DNA from 3 places in the Modestobacter sp. I12A-02662 genome. Region 3 is predicted to be linked to each of the others. Evidence: predicted binding sites of a transcription regulator. Region 3 holds the regulator's gene; each other region holds the start of a gene.

What was found. The regulator LexA, encoded in region 3, represses DNA repair genes until DNA is damaged. The targets are predictions, from matches to a motif close to TCGAACANNTGTTCGA.
Region 1: the regulator LexA is predicted to act here: its motif matches at 1,434-1,449, upstream of HL189_RS01300 (DUF222 domain-containing protein).
Region 2: the regulator LexA is predicted to act here: its motif matches at 1,500-1,515, upstream of HL189_RS08295 (DUF6504 family protein).

Annotation. Positions count from the first base shown of each region.
Region 1 covers NZ_JABGDE010000002.1:190,164-193,431, reverse strand. The annotation lists gene HL189_RS01305 (ornithine cyclodeaminase family protein) at 1-59, opposite strand, end outside; gene HL189_RS01300 (DUF222 domain-containing protein) at 190-1,416, opposite strand; gene HL189_RS01295 (response regulator) at 1,534-2,169, opposite strand; gene HL189_RS01290 (sensor histidine kinase) at 2,250-3,268, opposite strand, start outside.
Region 2 covers NZ_JABGDE010000005.1:150,826-154,093, reverse strand. The annotation lists gene HL189_RS08305 (DNA polymerase III subunit alpha) at 1-564, opposite strand, end outside; gene HL189_RS08300 (SAV_6107 family HEPN domain-containing protein) at 561-1,058, opposite strand; gene HL189_RS08295 (DUF6504 family protein) at 1,058-1,384, opposite strand; gene HL189_RS08290 (YbaK/EbsC family protein) at 1,722-2,255, shown strand; gene HL189_RS08285 (GNAT family N-acetyltransferase) at 2,252-2,845, shown strand; gene HL189_RS08280 (phytoene desaturase family protein) at 2,869-3,268, shown strand, end outside.
Region 3 covers NZ_JABGDE010000010.1:148,797-152,064, reverse strand. The annotation lists gene HL189_RS16185 (phosphatase PAP2 family protein) at 1-243, shown strand, start outside; gene HL189_RS16180 (hypothetical protein) at 215-1,276, shown strand; gene lexA (transcriptional repressor LexA) at 1,304-2,113, opposite strand; gene HL189_RS16170 (LysM peptidoglycan-binding domain-containing protein) at 2,646-2,867, shown strand; gene nrdR (transcriptional regulator NrdR) at 3,231-3,268, shown strand, end outside.

The sequences.
Region 1 (3,268 bases), on a different contig from region 3:
GCCTGGACGGCTGCGGCCGGGCCGAGCGCGGCGACGGCGTCCGCGTCGAGGAACCTCACCGCAGCACGAGTCCGACGACCATGCGGAGAGGCTCACCGTCGGCGTGGTAGTCGGTCATGGGGAGGGTGGACGGCGGCACGCCGGCACCCTGCCACACCAGGGCGCGAGTTCCGGTGCGGTCAGCCAGGCCTACGCCGCTGAGCGGAGCGACGGGCCGATGAGGATCTCGGTGCCGTCGGGGCGGTAGGTGCGCCATCGGTGGCCCGGTGGCGCGGTGTCGTCGCGTTCAACCCGGAAGCCGCGGTGGACCTTGGTGTGGTGCCGCTCGCACAGCAGCGCGGAGTTCTCCAGCGACGTACGGCCGCCGTTGATCCATTCGAGCCGGTGATGGACGTCGCACCAGTGGGTAGGGGCGTAGCAGCCGGCGAACACGCAGTGCCGGTCCCGCCGCTCGACGGCCCGGCGGATGTGCGGGGGGACGACCCGTTTCTCCCGGCCGACGTCCAGGGGCAGCCCGTCGGGGTCGATGACCATCCGGGAGATGATGCCGTCGCAGGCCAGCCAGCGGGTGCGGGCGGCGGAGATCCGCGCGCCGAACCCGGTCTCGGCCGTGCCCCGGCCGGTGCTGGTGGTGTCGGCGAGGTCCTCGTCGTCGATGGTGACGACCACGTGCGGCTTCACCGTCCGCAGGAACGGCAGGTCACCCTGCGCGAGGGCGTTGTCGCACAGTTGGACCAGGGCGTCGGCCTGCTGCTGTGCGCAGGTGCGCATGTCGCCCTTGGGCCGGCTCGCCTGCACGATGGACTCCAGGGCCGCCTGCACCTTCTCCCCTCCCACGGCGTCGAGGTCGAACCGGCCGGTGATGCTGCCGTCGGCGTGCTTGGCGATGGTCAGCCGCCGGCCCTCGGTCGGGTCCGGCTCGGGCCCGTCGGGCTCCAGGGCATCGAGGTAGCGGTGCACCACCTCACCCAGCCGCTGGAACGGCTGCGTCGCGGCCACGGTCGCGAGCGCGGCGTCGACCTCACCGAGGTCGACGTCCTGGGCGGCCGCGGCGGCCAGCGCCTCGTCGGAGACGGCCGGGGCGATCACGGCGACCTGCTCGGCGGTCACCGCACCCTCGGCGAACGCCGCCGCGACCGCCGGCAGGTGCTCCAGCGCCCGCCCGGACCGGACCAACCGCGCAGCGGCGGCCGGGGACAGCCGGCCGTGCCCGCGCAGCCAGGCCTGCATGGTCTTGATCCCGTCGCACTCGGCCGCGCCGGACCGGTCGCAGGCCCGCACCGCGCGGGTCAGCTGGGCGTCGAGCCGGTTGCAGTCTGCCAGCAGGCTCGCGACCCGCTCCAGCTGCTGGGGTGCGGGCAGCGCCGACGGGTCCTCCTCCGCCAGCGCGTCCAGGCCCGACTGCAACTCGCCCACGACGCCTCCCGATCCATTCGAACCTATGTTCGAGTGTATCGGTCCGGAAGAGTCACCGCAGCATGAATCCCCAGGTCAAACCGGGTTCCACAGATTGCGACAGCGGGTTGACAGCGGTCAGGACGAGCCGGGACCGGGCAGCAGACCGCGCTCCACCGCGACCAGCACGGCCCGCGTCCGGTCGTCGACACCGAGCTTCGCGAACACCCGCAGCAGGTGCGTCTTGACCGTCGCCTCGCCGATGAACAGCTCCCGGCCGATCTCCGCGTTGGTCAGCCCGCGGGCCACCCCACCCAACACCTCGAGCTCGCGCGCGGTCGGCGCCTCGGCCGCCGGCGCGCGCATCCGCGACAGCAGCTTGGCCGCCACCGGCGACGCGAGCACCGTCTCGCCGCGGGCGGCCGCGCGCACGGCGTCGGCGAGCTGCGGCAGGGGCGTGTCCTTGAGCAGGTAGCCGGTCGCGCCGGCCTCGACGGCCCGCACGATGTCGGCGTCGGTGTCGTACGTGGTGAGCACCAGGACGCGGACGGCGGGGTGCGCGGCGGCGATGCGGCCCGTCGCCGTCACGCCGTCCATCCGGGGCATGCGCAGGTCCATGAGGACGACGTCCGGCTGGTGCTCGGCGACCGCCGCCAGCGCCGCCAGGCCGTCGTCGGCCTCCCCCACCACCTCGATGTCCGGCTGGGCCGCCAGCCAGCCGACCAGCCCCCCGCGCACGACCGGGTGGTCGTCCACCACCAGCACCCGGGTCATGGCTCGGTTCCGATCTCGTTCCGCTCCTCGGTCGCTGGCGCTCCCTGCGATGCTCGCTCGACCGTCACCTTCGCGGGTGGTCACCGGACCGGCACCCGCACCGTCACCCGGGTCCCCCCACCCGGCACCGAGGCGACGTCCACCGCACCGCCGACCTCCTCGGCCCGGTCGCGCAGCCCGGCCAGCCCCAGCCCGCTCGCGGCCGCCGGGTCGAAGCCCACCCCGTCGTCCTCCACCTGCACCGACACCTGTCCCGACTCCCCCGCTCCGACCCGGCTGACCCGCAGCACCACCGACCGCGCCGCCGCGTGGCGGCGGACGTTGGCCAACGCCTCCTGCGCCCCGCGCAGCAGCACGACCTCCTCGTTGGAGGTGAGCCCGGCGTCCCCGTCGAGCGCGGCCAGGTCGACCCGGGTGGCGATCCCGGTCTCCCGGCCGAACCGGTCGGCCAGCCGCCGCAGGGCTTCCACCAGCGTCGACGAGTCGAGCGCCACCGGCGAGAACGCCGCGACCATCGCCCGCGCCTCGGCCAGGTTCTCCCGGGCGACCTCCTCGATGAGCGCGATCCGCTCCGCGGCGGCCGCTGGATCGTCCGGCAGCTGCACGGCCGCGGTCTGCGCGAGGACGACGATGCTCGTGTAGCCCTGCGCCAGGGTGTCGTGCACCTCCCGCGCCCAGCGCTCCCGCTCGGCGACGATGCCCTGCTCGTGGTGCGCCGCGGCCAGCTCCGCCCGGGTCTCCTCCAGCTCGCGGATCAGCTCGGCGCGCTGCCGGCTCTGCTCCAGAACCCGGGTGACCCAGATCCCCATCGCGAGGCTGAAGCCCAGCCCGACCAGGGTCTGCGTCGGGCCGGACAGCGGCTCGGTCCCCTGGCTCCAGCGCACCAGCGGCCCGACCGTGCCCGCGACACCGAGCACCAGCGTCCACGCCACCCCCGCAAGCACGCTGTCGACGAGGAACCACACCTGCGAGAACGCAACGAAGAGCAGGAAGAGCAGCGAGGGCTCCTGCCAGGCGAGCACCGCGACCACGGCGACCAGGACGGCGAGGTAGCCGGTCCGGCGGCGAGGGTCCCGGCCGTGCAGGCCGGGTGCACCCA
Region 2 (3,268 bases), on a different contig from region 3:
CAGCCGGGCGCGCGCCAGGTCGGCCCGGCCGGCGGCGAGCGCCCGACCCACCGACGACTGCGGGCCCAGCAGGGCGAGCAGCCCGGCGGCGTGCTCACCGGCCACCCGCAGCGAGCTGACCGGCTCGCCGCGGGTGCCCCCGAGGTGGGTGGCGCTGGTGAGCCGGCACAGCGAGCGCCAGCCGGCGCCGTCGCGGGCCAGGAAGGTGACCCGCGGCAGCCGCGGGTCGACGCTGGCGCCGCCCCGGGCCGGCACCCGGCGCCCGGACGGGTGCGCGGCCCGGTGCAGCGCGGCCGAGGAGATGCGCCCGCCCAGCTGCTGCTCGCCCGGCTCACCTCCGGCGACCGGGTCGACGGCGAGGTCGACGCCGAACAGCGGCCGGATCCCCGCCGACCGGCAGGCCAGCGCGAACTTGACCGCGCCGTAGAGGCCGTCGCGGTCGGTCAGCGCGAGCGCCCCCATGCCGTGCTCGGCGGCCCGGGCGACCAGGTCGGCCGGGTGGTTGGCGCCGTGACGCATCGAGTAGCCGGAGGCAGCGTGCAGGTGGACGAACGGGTCGCTCACGGTGTGCGGCCCGACGGACGGCGCTTGCCGCCGTCCATCGACCGCAGGCGCACCGGTGCCGCCGGGGCGGGCGCGGGCCGGCTGACCGTCGTCTCGACCGCGGTGAGGAAGGCCCCCACGTCGCGCACCAGGTCGTCGGCCTCCCGGTCGGTGACCGCGGAGGACAGCCCGGCCTCGGCCGCGGCCCGCTTGGGCGCGTTCGCGGCGAAGAAGACCGCCCACTCCCCGAGCTCGGGGGCCACCTCGGTGATGAGCACCCAGGCGCTGCGCGGCCGGCGCCGCGCCGGCTCCGGGCGGGTACGGGCCGCCAGCACCGCGGCGGCGCCGCGGAGGGCGGCCAGGTGGGCACCGGCGTAGCGCCAGTTCGCCTGGGGCTCGGCGGCGGCCTCGGCCAGGCCGCGGTGCGCCTGGCCGAGCAACTGGGCGGCGGCGGCCGGCATCGGCGGGGGCAACGGGAGCTGGCCCTGGGCGGCGAGGGCGCGGACGGCGCCCATCAGTCGTGCACCCGGACGAGCAGCCACTGGTTGGCCGTCGGCTCCCAGGACAGGTCGAACACCCCGGCGAAGCTCATCCGCGACCGGCCGGCCCGCACCGCCTCCACCCGCCACACCTGCCGGGTGGCGACCAGGTCGGCCGAGGCCCCGCGCCGCTCGGCGCTGTCGGCCTGCCACCACGGCGCGGTCTCGACCCAGGAGTCGAGCAGCTCCCCGACGACGTAGCGGGACTGCCCGCGCCAGAACTGGGCCGGCCCCGCCGACCCCTGCTCGACCTGCACCTCTTCACCGACGCGACCCTCGGCCCCGACGAGCACCCGGCTCATGACACGACTCCCGCACTCCTCGCCCCCACCGGCGACCCCGTCCGCCCGACCCGGTGGGGAAGCGCGCATGCGGGAAGTGCACGGCGACCGGGCCGGGGAACGGCGCCCCCGGTGTTCGAACACGTGTTCGAACACCCATGAGTAGACCGGACCCCACCGACAGCGTCAAGCCGACGGCGCGTGTCGGGATCCGTGTCGTTGCAGCGACTGCACGCAGCCTGCGGCCTGCGCACCGCAGCACACCACGGACCACCGACCGTTCTCGCGGACCGCGGCCGGCGGGCCCCGGCGGTCCCGGGTGGCGCGGCCGTCCGGCGCCGGTGGCAGGATCGCCGGCATGACCGGAGCGGAGACCCTGCACCCCCGGGTCGCCGAGGTCGTGCGGCAGTTGCGCGCCGCCGGTGCCGCCGGTGAGGTGCGCGCGCTGCCCGACAGCGCCCGCACCGCCGCCGCCGCAGCCGCCCAGCTCGGTGTCGAGGCGGGCGCGATCGCCAACAGCCTGGTGTTCGAGGCCGTCGGCCAGCCGCTGCTGGTGCTGACCAGCGGCGCCCACCGGGTCGACGAGGAGCTGATCGCCACGCTGCTCGGTGTGCCCGAGGTCCGCCGGGCGACCCCGGCGTTCGTCCGGGAGCACACCGGCCAGGCCATCGGCGGGGTCGCCCCGGTCGGGCACCCCGCACCGATCGGCACCCTCGTCGACGTCGAGCTGGCCCGGCACCCGCAGGTCTGGGCCGCAGCCGGGCACCCGCACACCGTCTTCCCCACCACCTACGACGAGCTCCTGCGGCTCACCGGCGGCACCCCGGCCGAGGTGGGTCCGGGCCCGGCCGTCACGCCGGCCACACCGCCGGACGAGGCGGCCGGTCGATGACCGGCACCGCCCCGGCCACCCGGGTGGTCGAGCTGCCCACCGGGTGGGTGCGCGACCACCTGCACGAGGTGCTGGCCATCTACGGCGCGGCGATGGGCTACGGCGAGTCGGTCGTCGCCGGCCGGTACGGCTACGCCGTCCAGCACACCGAGCGGGCGGGCTTCCGTGCCGTCGGCGCGTTCACCGAGACCGCTCGGGAGGACGGCGCGGAGGGGGAGCGGCTGGTCGGCTTCGGCTACGGCTACCTGGTCGCCCCCGGCCAGTGGTGGCACGACCAGGTGCGCAACGCCATGGACCGGCGGACGGCGAAGCAGTGGCTGCCCGGCGCGTTCGAGGTCTGCGAGCTGCACGTGCTGCCCGAGCACCAGAGCCGCGGGATCGGCCGGCAGCTGCTGCACGCCCTGGTCGAGGGCGTGCCGGCCCCGGTGGCGCTGCTCAGCACCCCGGACACCGACACCAAGGCGTTCCGGCTGTACCACGCCGACGGCTTCGTCGACCTGGCCCGCGGCTACCACTTCCCCGGGGACGCGCGCCCGTTCGCGATCCTCGGTGCCCGCCTGCCGCTCCTCTCGTCCCCGCGGAACCCGTGACCCCCGGGACCTCCATGACCTCCATGACCTCCGGGGCTTCCGGGGTCGACGCGGTCGACGCGGTCGTCGTCGGTGCCGGCCACAACGGGCTGGTCGCCGCCTGCCACCTGGCCCGGGCGGGGCTGCGGGTGGAGGTCGTGGAGCGCGACGAGGTGCTCGGCGGCGCCGTCTCCACCGTCGAGCGGTGGCCCGGGGTCCGGGTCGACCGGGGCTCCAGCGCGCACGTGATCATCCGGCACAGCGGCGTGGTCGAGGAACTGGAGCTCGAGCGGTTCGGCCTGCGCTACGTCGACTGCGACCCGTGGGGGTTCGCGCCCGCCCCGCGCCCCGGCGATCCCGGTCCCGACGGCCGCCCGCTGGTCTTCTCCGTCGACCTGGACGCCACCTGCGCCTCCATCGCGGCCGCCTGCGGAGAGGCCGACG
Region 3 (3,268 bases):
GTGGCCCGCTGGCAGGCCGTCGAGTTCGCCCTGGCCCCCTGGGTGCAGCGGGTCTTCTGGGCGCTGAGCGTCTTCGGGCCGCTCGCGACCGGGGTGGCGATGGTCGCGCTGGACTTCCACTGGGTCACCGACGCGGTGGTGGGGCTGACCGTGGGGCTGCTGCTCTTGGGCGTGGTTCACGCACTGGACGCAACCCTGCTGTCACGCTGGGTTCGTGCCCGCGCCGGCCGAGCCCCCGCCTGACCGCGCCGCGCGCCGGCTGCGGTCCGGCGGCGCGGCGTTCGCCGTGCCGTTCGTCCTGCTGCTGAGCCCGGCGCCGGCGCTCGCGGACACCACGGCGTCCGCTCCCTTCGGTGCAGCTGTCACCCGCTGCGAGATCACCGATCCGCGACTGCCGGAGCTGTCCGGCCTCGCCGGCGCCGGCGAGTCGATGCTGGCCATGAACGACGGCGGGGAGCGGGCGCAGGTGTTCGTGCTCGACGGCGCGTGCGCCGTCGGTGACGTGCGCTCGGGTGCGGTCGACCCGTACGACCCCGAGGACCTGGCGCTGGGTGCGGACGGCACGCTCTGGGTGGCCGACACCGGTGACAACGCGCAGAACCGGGAGACGGTCGCGCTCATCAGCCTGCGCACCGACGGCTCGAGCACCCTGACCCGGCTGACCTACCCCGACGGGCCGCACGACGCCGAGGCGCTGCTCCTGGCCCCCGACGGCACGCCCTACCTGGTCACCAAGGAGGTCCTCGGTGCCAGCGGGGTCTACCGGCCGGACGGGCCGCTCACCGACGGGGCCACGCTGGGGATGACGAAGGTGCTGCAGCTCGGGCTGACCCTCACCGGGACCCCGGGCGGCCCGGTCGGCCGGGCGGGCCAGCTGATGGTGACCGGGGGAGCGGTGTCCGCGGACGGGCAGCGGGTCGCCCTGCGCACCTACACCGACGCCTACGTCTGGCCGTTGTCCGGCTCCGACGTCGCCGGCGCGCTCGCGGGGGAGCCCGTGCGCGTGGCACTGCCGGACTCGCCGCAGGGGGAGGCGATCGCCTTCGCCGCGAACAACCGGGACCTCCTCCTCGCGGGGGAGGGGCTGCCGTCCCCGGTGACCCTGGTCCCGGCCGGCGCGGATACTGCTCCGACGGCGGCCGGCCCCCGGTCGTCGGCCGCTCCCGTGGCGGGCCTGGTGCGCGACGTGTCGCCGTGGACGGCCGGCGTCATCGCCGCGGTGGTCGCGACCGTGCTCGTCTGGCTCGGGGGGAAGCTGCGCCGCCGCAGGGAGTGACCCGCGGCGGCGCGCTCCTCCTGGCGATCAGATGCGGCGCAGGACGCTGACCACGCGGCCGAGCACGGTCGCGTCGTCGCCGGGGATGGGCTCGTACGCCGCGTTGTGCGGCAGCAGCCAGACGTGGCCGTCGCGGCGCTTGTAGGTCTTGACCGTCGCCTCGCCGTCGATCATCGCGGCCACGATCTCGCCGTTCTCGGCGGTGGGCTGCTGGCGCACGACGACCCAGTCCCCGTCGCAGATCGCCGCGTCGACCATCGAGTCGCCGGCCACCTTGAGCATGAACAGGGTGCCCTCCCCGACCAGCTCGCGGGGCAGCGGGAAGACGTCCTCGACCGCCTGCTCGGCCAGCACCGGACCACCGGCGGCGATGCGCCCGACCAGGGGCACGTAGGTGGCGGCCGGCGGAGCCGCCTCGTCGCCGCCGGACGTGCCCGCCGCGGCGCCCGGTCCGTCGGCGCCCAGCGCGGCGGCGTTGTCGCCGGGGAGGCGGACGTCGAGCGCGCGCGGCCGGTTCGGGTCGCGGCGCAGCCAGCCCTTGCGCTGCAGCACCGACAGCTGGTGGGCGACCGAGGAGGCGGAGGACAGCCCCACCGCCTCACCGATCTCACGGACCGAGGGCGGGTAGCCGCGCCGCTCGATCGAGTCGCGGATGACCTCCAGGACGCGGCGCTGGCGCTGGGTGAGCCCGTCGCCGGCCTCGGCCCGGTCGGGGAACGCGCGGACGGCGCCGCCGGGCTCCGCGGACCCGGCCGCGGCACCGTTCGCCGGCCCGGCGGCCCGCTTGCGGCGTGCGGGACCGGCTCTGCCGTCCGTCGAGCGGTTGTCGACCGCCATGACCCCTCCTCGTCCGGCTGCGGCCCGCGCAGCTCCCCGGCGACGGCCCGGCCGCTCGGTGCGCGGGCGGGCTGCGTCGTCTCGATCGCACCCGAACGGTAGCGCCATCGGCGGTCGTGTTCAAACACGTGTTCGAAGGAGCGCCGTGTCGGCGCGTTCCCGTCGGTGCCGTGCGGTAGACATCCGCCAGCGTTCGATTCGAACACCCGTTCGATCACGCTCGCCCCGACCGAGGAGTTGGCTAATGGTCACCGTGCAGCGCAGTGTCGTCCCGCCGTCGCCCGTGCAGGCGTACGCCAGGCAGCCCTCCGCCGGTGCGCCGGGGCCCGGGCGCCGCGCCGTGCGTCCCGCCGGTCGCGCCGTGCGTCCCGCCGGTGCGGCCGGAGGGCGGGGCGTCCGCTGCGGAGGCTGTGCCGCCGGTCGTCCGGCACCGCGTGGCGCCGGCCCTGAGTCGTGGGACCGCCCGCCCCTGCGGCTGACCCGGCGCGGGCGGCGGGTCGTCGCGGGGCTCTCCATCGCGATCGGGCTGGCCGTGGCCGTGGCGACGGCGACGGTCGTCGCCGCCGAGCCGGGTCCCGCGCTGCGGCTGGCCGGCGGGCACACGGTGGTCGTGGAACCCGGGGACACCCTCTGGGCCATCGCCGTGGTCGTGGAGCCGGAGCAGGACCCGCGGGCGGTGGTCGACGCGATCCGTGACCTCAACGGGCTCGGCGGGGTCGCGCTCGAGCCGGGGCAGGTCCTGCACCTCCCCTGAGCGTGGCCCCGGCCGGCCTCGGCAGGGCCGGGTGGAGCGGTGGACGGCATGGAGCGGTGGACGGCGCCTGCCGCGCCGTGTGCGGCGGTTGGGACGGGCGTCGCCCGATGGGTCCGATGGGACGGCTGCGCGACACGCCTCGTCCGAGCTTGCGTACCCGTGGGGCCGGGCATACGGTTCCAACACAACATGTTGTGGTTACACGGACGAAGTTCGTCCACAACCGCTCCACACGTTCTCCCCGCGGCGTCCACCGGATGTCCCCGGGTGGGTCCACAGGACGGGTCCACCGGCCCGTTCGCAGACAGTGCCAGAAGCTCGCCCGCCAGCCGGCGTGACACCCGCGAGAGGAGATGAGTCGACGTGCGTTGCCCCTTCTGCCACAACCCGGACAGTCGTGT